2 regions of the Pseudomonas paraeruginosa genome follow, and region 1 is predicted to be linked to the other one. Evidence: predicted binding sites of a transcription regulator. Region 1 holds the regulator's gene; the other holds the start of a gene.

Region 1 (7,887 bases):
CGATCCTCGGCAACCGCCGGGTCGCCGGCGGCATCGAGCTGACCGCGGCGCTGGATTACCAGGCCCCGCCGGCGCCGAGCAAGCCCAATCCGGCGCTGGAAGTGGAACTGCGCAAGACCCAGGCGCGGATCGCCGAGGCACGCGCCGAATTGACGGCCCGGCCGGCGGAAAGCCAGCGCAAGGATCGTCAATTGTTCGCCGAGCAGAAGCCGGCGCGGCCGACCCTCGCCGAGTCCATGGCGGCGCCGCAGGCCAAGGCCGCGGCGGGCGGACAGACCCTGGAGGCGATGCGCTTCGAGCTGAACGGCCTGCGCGAACTGATCGAGGTGCAGCTGGGTTCGATCGCCTGGGGCCAGTTGCAGCATCAGCGCCCGCAGCAGGCCAATCTTTGGCGCCGCCTGCAACGCATGGGCCTGCCGGCGGAGCTGAGCAAGCCGCTGCTGGAGCGAGTCGCCGCGGTGGGCGATACCCGCCAGGCCTGGCGCATGCTCCTGGCACACCTGTCGCGCGCCGTGCCGACGCCGGACCAGGACCCGCTCGACGCCGGTGGCGTGCTGGCCCTGGTCGGCCCGGCCGGTGCCGGCAAGACCACCACACTGGCGAAGATGGCCGCGCGCTACGTCCTCAAGTACGGCGCGCAGAGTCTGGCGCTGGTGAGCATGGACAGCTACCGGATCGGCGCCCAGGAGCAGATCAAGACCCTCGGGCGGATCCTCAACGTGCCGGTGACCCTGGTCGACCCCGGCCAGTCGCTGATCCAGGCCCTGGCGCCGCTGGCGCGCAAGCGCATGCTGCTGATCGACACCGCCGGCCTGCCGGCCAGCGATCCGGCCCTGCGCATGCAGCTCGAGGCCCTGGCGTCGCCGAGCCTGAACGTGAAGAATTACCTGGTGATGGCCACCACCAGCCAGAGCCAGGTGCTCAGGTCGGCCTACCAGACCTATCGGCACTGCGGGCTGGCGGGCTGCATCATGACTAAGCTGGACGAGGCGGGCAGCCTCGGTGAATCGATGGCGCTGGCTATCGCCCAGCGACTCCCGGTAGCCTATCTGGCGGACGGGCCGCGGATTCCGGACGATCTGCAGGTGGCGCGCAGCCACCAGCTGGTCAGCCGGGCGGTCAGCCTGCAGGCGCCGGAAGAACCCAGCGAGGACGCCATGGCCGAGATGTTCGCCGGGCTCTATCAGCAACCGGCGCGGCGTGTCGGCTGAGATCGGTGAGTGCCGCGCGTGGCGCGGGTGACGGAAGCGAAGGTGGCTTCCGCCGGGCCGGGACCGATGGTGCATCGGCCCCGCCAATACCGGAAGACCCTGGAAGGGTTTCCCGGGAAGACGACAACACAAGGTATGAAGCAGATGGGTAGCATGCATCCCGTACAGGTGATCGCAGTAACTGGCGGCAAGGGCGGCGTCGGCAAGACCAATGTGTCGGTGAACCTGGCACTGGCTCTGGCCGATCTCGGTCGTCGCGTCATGCTGCTGGATGCCGACCTCGGCCTGGCCAACGTCGACGTCCTGCTGGGGCTCACGCCCAAGCGCACCCTCGCCGACGTGATCGAAGGACGCTGCGAGCTGCGCGACGTCCTCCTGCTCGGTCCCGGCGGCGTGCGTATCGTTCCCGCGGCCTCCGGCACGCAGAGCATGGTGCATCTCTCGCCCATGCAGCACGCCGGCCTGATCCAGGCGTTCAGCGATATCAGCGACAACCTCGACGTGCTGGTGGTGGACACCGCCGCCGGGATCGGCGATTCGGTGGTCAGCTTCGTCCGCGCGGCGCAGGAGGTGCTGCTGGTGGTCTGCGACGAGCCGACCTCGATCACCGATGCCTACGCCCTGATCAAGCTGCTCAACCGCGACCACGGCATGACCCGCTTCCGGGTCCTGGCGAACATGGCCCACAGTCCGCAGGAAGGGCGCAACCTGTTCGCCAAACTGACCAAGGTCACGGACCGTTTCCTCGACGTCGCACTACAGTATGTAGGTGTCATCCCCTACGACGAGTCGGTACGCAAGGCCGTGCAGAAACAGCGAGCCGTATACGAGGCATTCCCCCGCTCGAAGGCGTCACTGGCCTTCAAGGCGGTCGCGCAGAAGGTCGACAGCTGGCCGCTGCCGGCCAACCCGCGCGGGCACCTGGAGTTCTTCGTCGAACGACTGGTCCAACATCCCGCGACAGGCTCGGCCGTATGACAGCGGCCTCTGGAGTGCGTATGTACAGCAAGGCGCAAGCGCAGAACTCCCAGGAGCAACTGATCCAGCGTTACGCACCACTGGTCAAGCGCATCGCCTACCACCTGCTCGGCCGCCTGCCGGCCAGCGTGCAGGTGGAGGACCTCATGCAGGCCGGCATGATCGGCCTGCTCGAGGCAGCGAAGAAATACGATGCCGGCAAGGGCGCCAGCTTCGAGACCTATGCCGGCATCCGCATCCGCGGCGCCATGCTCGACGAAGTCCGCAAGGGCGACTGGGCGCCGCGCTCGGTGCACCGCAACACCCGCATGGTGACCGACGCGATCCGCGCGATCGAGGCGAGAACCGGCCGCGACGCTAAAGATCACGAGGTTGCTGCCGAACTCCAATTGAGCCTCGAAGATTACTACGGCATCCTCAGCGACACGCAGGGCAGCCGCCTGTACAGCTTCGACGACCTGTTGCAGGACGGCGAACATGGATTGCCCGAAGATACCAGCCTCAGTCACAACGAGCCGATCCACGGCCTGCTCGACGAACGTTTCCAGGCGGCCCTGGCGGATGCCATCGCCAAGCTGCCGGAACGCGAGCGCCTGGTCCTGGCGTTGTATTACGACGAGGAGCTCAATCTCAAGGAGATCGGCGAGGTGCTGGGCGTCAGCGAATCGCGGGTCAGCCAGTTGCACAGCCAGTGCGCCGCGCGGTTGCGCGCGCGCCTGGCGGATTGGCGGTCGGCCTGAAGCGGCCTCGACCGCGGCTTGTAAACGTTAACGCAAAAGAATGTATGGCGCGTCCCGCTGGGACGCGTCCTGGTCTGTACGGAGGTCTACTTGGACAAGAACATGAAAATTCTCATCGTGGACGACTTTTCCACGATGAGACGCATCATCAAGAACCTCTTGCGGGACTTGGGCTTCACCAATACCGCCGAGGCCGACGACGGCACCACGGCGCTGCCGATGCTGCACAGCGGCAACTTCGATTTCCTCGTCACCGACTGGAACATGCCGGGCATGACCGGCATCGACCTGCTTCGCGCGGTGCGCGCCGACGAGCGCCTCAAGCACCTGCCGGTACTCATGGTCACCGCCGAGGCCAAGCGCGACCAGATCATCGAAGCGGCCCAGGCCGGGGTCAACGGCTATGTGGTCAAACCCTTCACCGCCCAGGTCCTGAAGGAAAAGATCGAGAAGATTTTCGAGCGGGTCAACGGCTGAAGCCGGCCAAGAGGGTGTCATGGTGCTTGGTAACGATTCCACGGGCGATGAATTCGAATCGACCCTGAAAAAACACGCGCGCGAACTGGTGGACTGCCTCGAACGGGGACATTTCCAGCAGGCGGTGCAACTGATCCAGGAGCTCAGCCAGGCCAGGGACCGCGGTCTGTACCAGGAAGTGGGCAAGCTGACCCGCGAACTGCACAACGCCATCGTCGATTTCCAGATCGACCCGCATTCCCCGCACGCGCAGGAAATGTCGCAGATCGCCGACGCCACCGATCGTCTTTCCTACGTGGTGGAGATGACCGAGAAGGCCGCCAACCGGACCATGGACCTCGTGGAGCAGAGCGCCCCGCTGGTCAACCAGATGGGTGACGATGCACGGGCACTGCAGCAGGACTGGCAACGCTTCATGCGCCGGGAAATCGACGCCGACGGTTTCCGCGAGCTGGCCAAGCGCATCGATCAGTTCCTCGTGCGTAGCGGCGAGCACGCCGGGCAGTTGTCTTCCCAGCTCAACGACATCCTGCTGGCTCAGGATTACCAGGACCTGACCGGCCAGGTGATCAAGCGCGTCACCAAGCTGGTCACCGAGGTCGAGAGCAACCTGGTGAAGCTGGTCTGGATGGCCGGGCAGGTGGACCGCTACGCCGGCATCGAGCACGACCACGTGAGCATGCGCCACCAGGCCGCGCTGGAGCGCTCGGCCAAGGGCGAAGGGCCGCAGGTCGCCGCGAGCAAGCGCGAAGACGTGGTGTCCGGGCAGGACGACGTGGACGATCTGCTGTCCAGCCTGGGTTTCTGACCCGCCCGGCTCAAGACTGCGGCGTAGCTGCCGTTAAGTATGCATTGAACGCTGGCGTCGACGGGACGCCGGCACAGCCTTCGTCATGCCGGTGATCCCGGCGCGGACGAAGGTCGGTCCGCAAGGCGCGGACCGGTATTTCCGGCAGGACCGCGGTCTTGCCGACCCTTTCGAGTAACACGTCTCTGGGAGCAGCCGAATGAGCTTCGACGCCGATGAAGAAATCCTCCAGGACTTCCTGGTTGAGGCCGGCGAGATTCTCGAGCAATTGTCCGAACAACTGGTCGAGCTGGAGAGCCGGCCGGACGACATGGACCTGCTCAATGCCATTTTCCGCGGGTTCCATACGGTCAAGGGCGGTGCCGGCTTCCTCCAGCTGAACGCGCTGGTGGAATGCTGCCACATCGCGGAAAACGTCTTCGACATCCTGCGCAAGGGCGAGCGGCGCGTCAGCTCCGAACTGATGGACGTGGTGCTGCAGGCGCTGGACACGGTCAACGCGATGTTCGACCAGGTGCGCGAGCAGTCCGAGCCGACTCCCGCCACCCCCGAACTGCTGGCGGCGCTGGCGCGCCTGGCCGAACCTGAGGGCGCTGCGCCCGCGCAAGCGCCGGCTGTCGCGGAACCGGAGCCCGAACCCGAACCGGCGCCGGCAAGTGCGCAGGCCGGCTCCAGCGATATCACCGACGACGAGTTCGAACAGTTGCTCGACGCCCTCCAGGGTGGCGAGGTGCAGGCGGCGCCCGCCGAAGCAGCCGTCGAGGCGCCGGGCGGCGACGAGATCAGCGACGCCGAGTTCGAGGCACTGCTCGACCAGTTGCATGGCAAGGGCAAGTTCGTTCCGCCGGCGGCATCCGCCGCGCCGGAGCAGGCCCCGGCGGAGCCCGTGGCAGCCGCCGCGGCTGGCGGCGATGACATCAGCGACGATGAGTTCGAAGCGCTGCTCGACGAACTGCATGGCAAGGGCAAGTTCGGCGAGGCACCGGAAGCTGCGGCTGGGCCCGTCGCGACACCCCCCGCCAGCGCTCCCGCCGAGACGGCAGGAGCGGGCACGGCGCCAGCCGCCGCGACTGGCGAGGATATCAGCGAAGACGAATTCGAGGCGCTGCTCGACGAGCTGCACGGCAAGGGCAAGTTCAATGGCGCTTCCGAAGCTGTCGCGGCCGCCGCCGCGGTAGTCAAGAACATCGCGGCGAAGAGTCCCGCGGCGAAACCGGCGACGCCCGCCAAGGCCGCCGCGCCCAGGCCGGCGGCGAGCGAGCGGCCGGCGGCCAGCGAAGCGGAGACCACCGTGCGCGTGGATACCGCGCGCCTCGACGAGATCATGAACATGGTCGGCGAGCTGGTGCTGGTGCGCAATCGCCTGGTACGCCTGGGCCTGAACAGCGGCGACGAAGCCATGGCCAAGGCCGTGGCCAACCTCGACGTGGTCACCGGCGACCTGCAGATGTCGGTGATGAAGACCCGCATGCAGCCGATCAAGAAGGTCTTCGGCCGCTTCCCGCGCCTGGTCCGCGACCTGGCGCGGAACATGAAGAAAGAGATCAATCTGGAACTGGTGGGCGAGGAGACCGACCTCGACAAGAACCTGGTCGAGGCCCTGGCCGACCCGCTGGTGCACCTGGTGCGCAACGCCGTCGACCACGGCATCGAGAGCCCGGAGGAGCGCGAGGCCGCCGGCAAGCCGCGGGTCGGCCAGGTGGTGCTGTCGGCGGAGCAGGAGGGCGATCACATCCTCCTGATGATCACCGACGACGGCAAGGGCATGGACGCCGAGGTGCTGCGCAACAAGGCGGTGGAGAAGGGCCTGCTGGAGCGCGATGCGGCGGACCGCCTGACCGACCTGGAATGCTACAACCTGATCTTCGCCCCGGGTTTCTCGACCAAGACCGAGATTTCCGACGTGTCCGGCCGCGGCGTCGGCATGGACGTGGTGAAGACCAAGATTTCCCAGCTCAACGGCACGGTCAACGTGTTCTCGCAAAAGGGATCCGGCTCGAAGATCGTCATCAAGGTGCCGCTGACCTTGGCGATCATGCCTACCCTTATGGTGATGCTGGGCAGCCAGGCGTTCGCCTTCCCGCTGGTCAACGTCAACGAGATCTTCCATCTCGACCTGTCGCGCACCAACGTGGTGGATGGCCAGGAAGTGGTGATCGTCCGCGACAAGGCGCTGCCGCTGTTCTACCTCAAGCGCTGGCTGGTGCCGAGCGCGGCCCACGAGGAGCAGGGCGAGGGACATGTGGTGATCCTGTCGGTCGGCACCCAGCGTATCGGGTTCGTCGTCGACCAGTTGGTAGGACAAGAAGAAGTGGTGATCAAGCCACTCGGCAAGATGTTGCAGGGCACCCCCGGCATGGCGGGCGCCACGATCACCGGGGACGGGCGCATCGCGCTGATCCTCGATGTGCCGAGCATGCTCAAGCGTTACGCACGGCGTATCTGACGCCGCGTATGGATTTCCGGCGACGCGGGAGCGTCGCCTTCTGAGGAGTAGCTATGGCAGTCAAAGTCCTGGTGGTGGACGATTCGGGGTTCTTCCGCCGCCGTGTCTCGGAGATTCTCTCGGCCGATGGGCAGATCCAGGTGGTCGGCACCGCCACCAATGGCCGCGAGGCCATCGAGCAGGCGCTGGCCCTGAAACCCGATGTGATCACCATGGATTACGAGATGCCGCTGATGGACGGCATCACCGCGGTGCGCAACATCATGCAGCGCTGCCCGACCCCGGTCCTGATGTTCTCCTCGCTGACCCACGAGGGCGCGCGGGTGACGCTGGACGCGCTGGACGCCGGGGCGGTGGACTACCTGCCGAAGAATTTCGAGGACATCTCGCGCAACCCCGACAAGGTTCGCCAACTGCTTTGCGAGAAGGTCCTGACCATCGCCCGCAGCAACCGCCGCTCGATCAGCCTGCCGCCGTTGCCGTCGAGCCCGGCGGCCAGCCATGCGCCGAGCGCCTCCGCCGGCCTCGGGACGAGCGCCCGGACCGCGGGCTCGGCACCGGCAGCCGCATCGGCGGGCTCCGCCGCGCCGAAGCGCAAGGCCTACCGCCTGGTGGCGATCGGCACTTCCACCGGCGGGCCGGTCGCCCTGCAGCGCGTGCTGACCCAGTTGCCAGCCAATTTCCCGGCGCCGCTGGTGCTGGTCCAGCACATGCCGGCGGCCTTCACCAGGGCCTTTGCCGAGCGCCTCGACAAGCTCTGCCGGATCAACGTCAAGGAGGCCGAGGACGGCGATGTCCTGCGCCCCGGCCTGGCCCTGCTGGCGCCGGGCGGCAAGCAGATGATGATCGACGGTCGCGGCACGGTGCGCATCCTGCCCGGCGATGAGCGCCTGAACTACAAGCCCTGTGTCGACGTGACCTTCGGTTCGGCGGCCAAGGCCTACAACGACAAGGTGCTGGCGGTGGTCCTCACCGGCATGGGCGCCGACGGCCGCGAGGGCGCGCGCCTGCTCAAGCAGGGCGGCAGCCAGGTGTGGGCGCAGGACGAGGCCAGCTGCGTGATCTACGGGATGCCGATGGCCGTGGTCAAGGCCAACCTGGCCGACGCGGTGTACAGCCTCGATGACATCGGCCGGCACCTGGTCGAGGCGTGCCAGTAAGGCGTGGATAGGGGAATGAAGAGAATGCCGTCGATGGCCAGCCGCATGCCGAACAGCGAACGCTCCC
Region 2 (7,887 bases), 1.3 Mb from region 1:
TGTTGTCGCGGCGCACCAGCATCGAGGCGGTGGCATTGAGCCGTTCGAGGCCGATGGCGCGGAACAGCTGGTCCGGACGGGCCGGGCAAGCCTCGTCGGCTCGGGACACCGCGCGGCGCGGGGCGAAGGCGAGCGGCTCGGTATGCAGGTTCATGGCGGTCGTCCTCAACGTTTGCGGTAGAAGACCCGCATGCTGGCCGTGTCATTGAGGTAATCGATGGAGCGGACCTCGTAGGACACCACTTCCACGCCGAGCCGCTCGGCGATGTCGGCGTTCATCGCCGCGGGGTCGGAGAGCGCATGCACGTTGATCTGGTCGAAGGTGATCTTGATGTTCTCCACCGAGCGCAGGATCCGTGGATGGTCGAATACGTAGGCGCCCAGCAGCACTAGCAGCACCGTCGCCGCGATCAGCGGCAGCGTGGTGCCCTGCACCGAGCAGATGACCGCGATGGCGACGCTGCCGAAGAAATAGGTGATCTCGATCTTGCTGATCGGCTCGGAGCGCAGGGTGAACAGCGCGAGGATGGCGAACAGGCCGAAGCCGGCGGCGACGCTGAACTCGACGCTGGAGAGGATGGTCAGCACGGCGAACACGAAGATGTTGAACAGCGCCGCGGCGGTGACCAGTTCCTTGTCCTGGTGGCGCCGGTAATACATGCCGAAGATCAACACGAGTGCCGCGACGATGTCGATACAGAAGCGGGCCAGTAATTCGAACAGGGGGGTGTGAAGGAAAGCTGATAGCAAGGTTCTACTCCGATATGGGCGAAATGCCGTGTTTCGGAGCCAGATAGCAGGCCGCGTGCCAAACCAGGCAAGCGCCCTCAGGCCTTCATTAAAAGGCCTTTATTATCAATAAGATAAAAATTAAACCCGAGGCCTTCGGCACGCCTCGCAGCGCTCGCTGCGGCCATCCGAGAGGGAGGGATTCCAGGATCCGGACCGGATTCTGGATTTCATAAAACCGGGCGCTTCCTCCGTGCCGACAGCGCCTGCGCAACGTCCTCCGGCGGGGAGCGCACCACGAAAAAAGCCGTGGCTGGAGCCACGGCTTCTTCTGCTTCGGCGCGCGGCGCGCCCGCGATCAGGCCAGCGGTTCCTCCTCGCGCCCGGTGAACAGGTCCCAGCTGGCCATGAACAGCGCGGCGATCAGCGGACCGATGACGAAACCGTTGAGGCCGAACAGGGCCATGCCGCCGAGGGTGGAGATCAGCACCACGTAGTCCGGCATCTTGGTGTCCTTGCCGACCAGGATCGGGCGCAGGATGTTGTCCACCAGGCCGATCACCACCACGCAGAACAGGATCAGCACCACGCCCTGCCAGATCGCCCCGGTGAGCAGGAAGTAGGCCGCCACCGGCGCCCAGATCAGCGCCGCGCCGATCGCCGGCAGCAGCGACAGGAAGGCCATCAGGGTGCCCCAGAGCAATGCGCCCTCGATGCCCAGCAGCCAGAAGATCAGGCCGCCGAGGGCGCCCTGGGTGGCGGCCACGGCGATGTTGCCCTTCACCGTGGCGCGGATCACCGTGGTGAACTTGGCGAACAGATGGTGCTTGTGTTCCTGGCTCAGCGGCACCGCCTGCTTGATCCGCCGGCCGAGCACACGACCGTCGCGCAGGAGGAAGAACAGCAGGTAGAGCATGATGCCGAAGCTGATGACGAAGTCGAAGGTGTTCTGGCCGATGCTGAACGCCTTGGTCGCCACCACCTGGCTGGCCTGCATGGCCACCGAGGAAAGCTTCTCCTGAAGGCTGGCGAGGTTGGTCAGGTCGAAGCGCTCCAGCCACTGGTGCACCGAGGGCGGCAAGGCGGCCACCGCCTGCTGCAGGTAGGCGGCGAAGTTCAGCTCGCCGGACTTGACCCGCTGGTAGACGCTCGCGCCTTCCTGCACCAGCGAGCCGGCGATGAAGATCACCGGGATGATCACGATCAGTACGCAGATCGACAGGGTGATCAGCGCCGCGAGGTTCTTCCGGTCCTTCAGGCGCACCTGCAGGCGGCGCTGCACCGGGGCGAAGATGATCGCCAGGATGGTGCCCCAGAACACCGCGCCGTAGAACGGCAGCAACAGCCAGCCGAAGGCGAGCGTGACCACCGCCAGCAACAGGAGAAAGGTCCGGGATTCCAGTTTCGTGTCGAGCATGTCCAATCCGTCTGGCAGTGGGAAGCAAAGCATTAGTCAGCCGGCGGGCGCGGATCGTTCACGCGCGCCGGTCGGCTTCGCCGAATAATGACAGGAAGGCTCTGTGGCGCACCACTGCCGGCTGGCTCTTTTGCCGGCAGCGGTCACGCGGGAAGGCTCAGATGCGGAACTGCCCGACCAGCCGGCCCAGGCCCTGGCCCAGCTGCGCCAGGTTGCGGGCGGTCTGCGCGCCCTGCTGGGCCTCGTCGGCGACGCTGTCCACGGCGCCGGCGATCTGGTGCACGCTGCGGTTGATCTCCTCGGCCACCGCGGTCTGTTCCTCGGCGGCGCTGGCGATCTGCGCGTTCATCGCGTTGATGGTGGCGATCAGCTGGGCGATGGCGTCCAGCGAGTCGCCGGCCTGGTTGGCCTGGCTGCTGGTGCCCTCCCCGGCCTCGCCCGAGCGGCGCATGGCGTCGACCGCGGCGTTGGTGCCCTGCTGCAGGCGATCGATCATGCCCTGGATCTCCTGGGTGCTCTGCTGGGTGCGGCTGGCCAGCGCGCGCACCTCGTCGGCGACCACCGCGAAACCGCGCCCGGCCTCGCCGGCGCGGGCCGCCTCGATGGCCGCGTTGAGCGCCAGCAGGTTGGTCTGCTCGGCGATGGAGCGGATCACCCCGAGCACACTGACGATGGACTGCACGTCCTGCTGCAGGCTGTCCAGCGAAGTGCCGCTGTCGCGGATCTCGCCGACCAGCGCATGGATGCGCTCGATGCTGCCGTCCACCACGCGCTTCGCCGCCTGGCCTTCGTGGTCGGTCTGCTGCGCGGCCTCGGCGGCGCGCTGGGCGCTCTGCGCCACTTCATGGGCGGCGGCGGACATCTCGTTGATCGCGGTGGCGACCTGGTCGGTCTCGTGGCGCTGGCGCTCCATGGCCTGCTCGGAGCGCTCGGCCTGGGCCGACATCTGCTCGACCAGTTGCTTGAGGTCGCCGGTCATCCCGGCGATCTGCCGCACCAGGCCGTGGATCTTCTCGACGAAGCGGTTGAAGGATCCGGCCAGTTCGCCCAGCTCGTCGTGGCTGGTCACCGGCAGGCGACGGGTCAGGTCGCCCTCGCCGGCGGCGATGTCGTCGAGGTTCTGGCGGATCTGGTGCAGCGGCCGCAGCATCGCGTTGGCCAGCGTCAGGCCGACCACCAGCAACACCACCAGGAGCACGCCGGCGATGCCGACGATGCTGGCGATCAGGGTGCCGATGCGCTCGTCGATGGCCTGCTTGATCTCCCCCAGCTGCGCCTCGACGCCGTCGAGGTTGATCGCCGAGCCGATCACCATGTCCCACTTCGGCAGGTACAGGGTGTACGACAGCTTCGGCACCATCACGCTCTCGTTGCCCGGCAGCGGCGAGGTGTAGGTCACGTAGTGGCTGCCGTTGCGACCCGCCTCCACCAGCTCGCGGTTGAGGTACACGCCGCTGGGGTCGCGGCGGTCGCGGAAGCTCTTGCCGACGTCGACCGGGCTGTCGCCGCGAAACAGGCGCACCACCTGGGAGTCGTAGCCGAAGATGTAGCCGTCCTTGCCGTACCTGATCTTCGACAGGCGGGCGATGGCCTCGGTGCGGGCGTCAAGGTCGCCATTGGCCGAACGGTCGTACTCGGCCTGGATGCTGCCCATGGCGATCTGCACGTAGTGTTCGAGTTCGGCGCGGCGGTCGCCGAGCAGGCGCTCGCGGGTTTCCTTTATTTCGGCATCGGCCTGGTTGTGCAGGATCAGCACCGCCCCGCCGCTGAGCACCAGGGCGAAGAGCAGCACCGGCACCATGGCCAGCAGGAGGACTTTGGATTTCAGGGTCAGACGCATCATCAACTCCTAGCATGACGCCCAATAAAAAACGGGATTCCCGATTCATCGGCAATCCCGTCGGAAGCTTAAGCGGCCGGCCCGACATTCCGTCAGGCGACCGCCTGGAACGGAACTCAGAGCAGCATCGCAGCGGCCCAGCCGAACACCAGCAAGGGCAGGTTGTAGTGCAGGAAGGTCGGCACCACGGTGTCCCAGATGTGGTTGTGCTGGCCGTCGACGTTGAGCCCGGAGGTCGGCCCGAGGGTCGAGTCCGAGGCCGGCGAGCCGGCGTCGCCCAGGGCGCCGGCGGTACCGACGATGCTGACGATGGCCAGCGGGCTGAAGCCCAGCTGCACGGCCAGCGGGACGAAGATCGCGGCGATGATCGGCACGGTGGAGAACGACGAGCCGATGCCCATGGTCACCAGCAGGCCGACCAGCAGCATCAGCATGGCGCCGACCGCCTTGCTGTTGCCGATCCAGGCCACCGAGGCGTCGACCAGGCTCTGCACCTCGCCGGTGGCCTTCATCACCTCGGCGAAACCGGCCGCGGCGATCATGATGAAGCCGATGGTGGCCATCATCTTCATGCCTTCGGTGAACAGGTCGTCGGCCTCCTTCCAGCGCACCACGCCGGACAGCGAGAAGACCACGAAACCGACCAGCGCGCCGATGATCATCGAGTCCAGCCACAGCTGCACGACGAACGCGGCGACGATGGAGACCCCGGCCACCGCCAGGCTCTTCGGGTTGTAGGCGACATCGACGCGTTCGGCCCGCTCGATCTTCTGCAGGTCGTAGGCGCGCTTGCGCCGGTAGCTGAACAGCACCGCGACGAGCAGTCCGGCGAGCATGCCCAGGGCCGGGATGAACATGGCGTGGGTGACGTCGATCCCGCTGATGTCGACGCCGTTGCGCGCCACGTTGGCCAGCAGAATCTCGTTTAGGAAGATGTTGCCGAACCCTACCGGCAGGAACATGTACGGGGTGATCAGGCCGAAGGTGATGACGCAGGCGATCAGCCGGCGATCGATCTGCAGCTTGCTCAAGACATAGAGCAGCGGCGGCACCAGCAGCGGGATGAAGGCGATGTGGATCGGCAGGATGTTCTGCGAGGACACCGCCACGCAGAGCAGCAGGACCACCAGGATCCACTTGAACGCGCCGGTGCCCTTGCCCTGTGCATCGTGCCGGCCGAGCAGCGCCAGGACCCTGTCGGCCAGCGCATGGGCCACGCCGGAGCGGGCGATGGCCACGGCGAAGGCGCCGAGCATGGCGTACGACAGGGCCACCGTGGCGCCCCCGCCGAGGCCGCCGTTGAAGGCCTTCAGGGTGCCCTCCAGACCGAGGCCGCCGAACAGTCCGCCGACCACCGCGCCGATGATCAGCGCCAGCACGACATGCACACGGCAAAGGCTGAGGACGAGCATCAGCCCTACCGCCAGCACCACTGCGTTCATCGTTGAACTCCTTGCGAATGAAACGAAGCCGGCCGTTTGCGGCCGAAAAAAGGGGCGTACTCTGCTACAGCCGCCCGCCCCTGTCAAAGCCGCGCATAGGCGAATGTCGCCTGGCTATGATCCGTTGTGCACGCTTCTTGCCTGCCATTCGCCGAACGACGGCATTCCGGCGCCAGTCAACAGGCCACTGTCAAGAATGGAAGCGCCCTGCCGATATCTCCTGGGCCCCCGCAGTTTCTTCGTACAAGGACCCCTCCCATGCTCCTTCGCCGCCTGTCCATCCAATGGAAGATCACCCTGCTGGCAGGGCTCTGCCTGCTCGGCGTGGTCGCCTTGCTGGTCGGCCTTTCGGTCTACCGCATGCAGCACAGCTCCGTGCTGGTGAAAAGCGCCAGCACGCAGATGCTCGACGAATCGGCGCGCCTGCGCCTGGCAGCCCGCGGGGAATTGCAGGCGCTGCGCATCCAGCGCTACTTCATGGACGCCTTCCAGTACGGCAAGGGCTTCTCGCGGCAGATCCTGTTCCTCCGCGACCAGGCGCAGAAGCGTTTCCTCGACGCCTACGACCTGCGCGAGGACCTGACCCGCCAGGTGCGCACCGCACTGGCCGCCAATCCCGAGGTGCTCGGCCTGTACGTGGTGTTCGAGCCCAACGCACTGGACGGCAAGGACGAACTGTTCGTCGACCAGCCCGCCCTCGGCAGCAACGACAAGGGTCGCTTCTCGCTGTACTGGGCGCAGGCCACGCCGGGACAGCTGGAATCCGAGTCGATGGTCGAGTCCGAACTCGCCGACACCAGCACCGGGCCCAGCGGCGCCCCCTACAACGCCTGGTACACCTGCCCGAAGGAAAGCGGGCAGCCCTGCGTGCTCGATCCCTATTTCGACAAGGTGGGCGAGCGCCAACTGCTGATGACCAGCATCGCCTTCCCCCTCGAACTGGATGGCAAGGTGATCGGCGTGATGGGCCTGGACATCAACCTGAGCAGCCTGCAGGCGCTCAGCGAACAGGGCAATCGCGAACTCTACGACGGCGTTGGCCGGGTCGGCATCCTCAGTCCCGCCGGGCTGTTCGCCGGCAACAGCCACGATGCCGGCCTGCTCGGGCAGAACCTGGCCAAGGCCGATCCGCAGCACGCCGGCGAGCTGCTGCAGCTGCTGGCCGCCGGCAAGAGCCAGCTGTTCAACGAGAGCGACGACCTCAAGGTGCTGCAACCGTTGCAGCCGATTCCCGGCGCCAAGCCCTGGGGCGTTCTCCTCGAAGTACCCAAGAGCGCCCTGCTCGGCCCGGCACTGGCGCTGGAGCGACAGCTGGACGACATGCGCCGCGAAGGCACCTGGGTCGAACTGGGCCTCGGCCTCGGCGCGGCGGTGCTCGGCCTGCTGGTCCTGTGGCTGACCGCCCGTGGCGTGACCCGGCCGATCCTCGGCGTCGCCCACATGCTGCGCGACATCGCCAGCGGCGAAGGCGACCTGACCCAACGCCTGCCGCACACCGGCCGCGACGAGCTGGGCGAGCTGGCCGGCTGGTTCAACCGCTTCCTCGACAAGCTGCAACCGATCATCCGTGACGTGAAGGTCTCGGTGCGCGACGCGCGCAGCACCGCCGACCAGTCGGCGGCGATCTCCAGCCAGACCAGCGCCGGCATGCAGCAGCAGTTCCGCGAGATCGATCAGGTCGCCACCGCCTCCCACGAAATGACCGCCACCGCCCAGGACGTCGCCCGTAGTGCCGCCCAGGCCGCCGACGCCGCGCGCGGCGCCGACCAGGCGACCCGCGACGGGCTGGCGCTGATCGACCGTACCACCCAGGGCATCGACAGCCTGGCCGCCAACCTGACCGGCGCCATGGGCCAGGTCGAGCAGCTGGCCAGCAGCAGCGAGGAAATCGGCTCGGTGCTGGAAGTGATCCGCGCCATCGCCGAGCAGACCAACCTGCTGGCGCTCAACGCGGCCATCGAGGCGGCCCGCGCCGGCGACGCCGGGCGCGGCTTCGCGGTGGTCGCCGACGAGGTGCGCAACCTGGCCCGGCGCACCCAGGACTCGGTGGAACAGATCCGCGGGGTCATCGAAGGCCTGCAGCAAGGCACCCGCGACGTGGTCGACGCCATGCACGGCAGCCATCGCCAGGCCCAGGGCAGTGTCGAGCAAGTGGAAGAAGCGGTGGCCGCGCTACAGCGGATCGGCGAGGCGGTGACGGTGATCAACGACATGAACCTGCAGATCGCCAGCGCCGCCGAGGAACAGAGCTCGGTGGCCGAGGAGATCAACCGCAACGTCGCGGCGATCCGCGACGTCACCGAGTCGCTGTCGAGCCAGGCCGAGGAATCGGCCCAGGTCAGTCAATCGCTGAACCGCCTGGCCAACCACCAGCAGGGCCTGATGGAGCAGTTCAAGGCCTGACCACTCACGGCCTGAACAGCGCCGGGGGGCCGTAGGTGCCCCAGAACGCCAGGCGC

What was found. The regulator FliA, encoded in region 1, starts transcription of late flagellar genes. The targets are predictions, from matches to a motif close to CTAAAGTTTNNNNNNNNNNNGCCGNTAA.
Region 2: the regulator FliA is predicted to act here: its motif matches at 4,032-4,059, upstream of B7D75_RS11720 (methyl-accepting chemotaxis protein).

Annotation. Positions count from the first base shown of each region.
Region 1 is NZ_CP020560.1:3,719,110-3,726,996, reverse strand. Features, by position in the region: gene flhF (flagellar biosynthesis protein FlhF) at 1-1,211, shown strand, start outside; gene fleN (flagellar synthesis regulator FleN) at 1,347-2,189, shown strand; gene fliA (RNA polymerase sigma factor FliA) at 2,186-2,929, shown strand; gene B7D75_RS17605 (chemotaxis response regulator CheY) at 3,032-3,406, shown strand; gene B7D75_RS17600 (protein phosphatase CheZ) at 3,426-4,214, shown strand; gene B7D75_RS17595 (chemotaxis protein CheA) at 4,414-6,660, shown strand; gene B7D75_RS17590 (protein-glutamate methylesterase/protein-glutamine glutaminase) at 6,714-7,820, shown strand.
Region 2 is NZ_CP020560.1:2,410,172-2,418,058, reverse strand. Features, by position in the region: gene B7D75_RS11735 (polyphosphate polymerase domain-containing protein) at 1-154, opposite strand, end outside; gene B7D75_RS11730 (DUF4956 domain-containing protein) at 166-750, opposite strand; gene B7D75_RS11725 (AI-2E family transporter) at 1,088-2,146, opposite strand; gene B7D75_RS11720 (methyl-accepting chemotaxis protein) at 2,304-3,989, opposite strand; gene B7D75_RS11715 (Na+/H+ antiporter family protein) at 4,103-5,428, opposite strand; gene B7D75_RS11710 (methyl-accepting chemotaxis protein) at 5,687-7,831, shown strand; gene B7D75_RS11705 (hypothetical protein) at 7,836-7,887, opposite strand, start outside.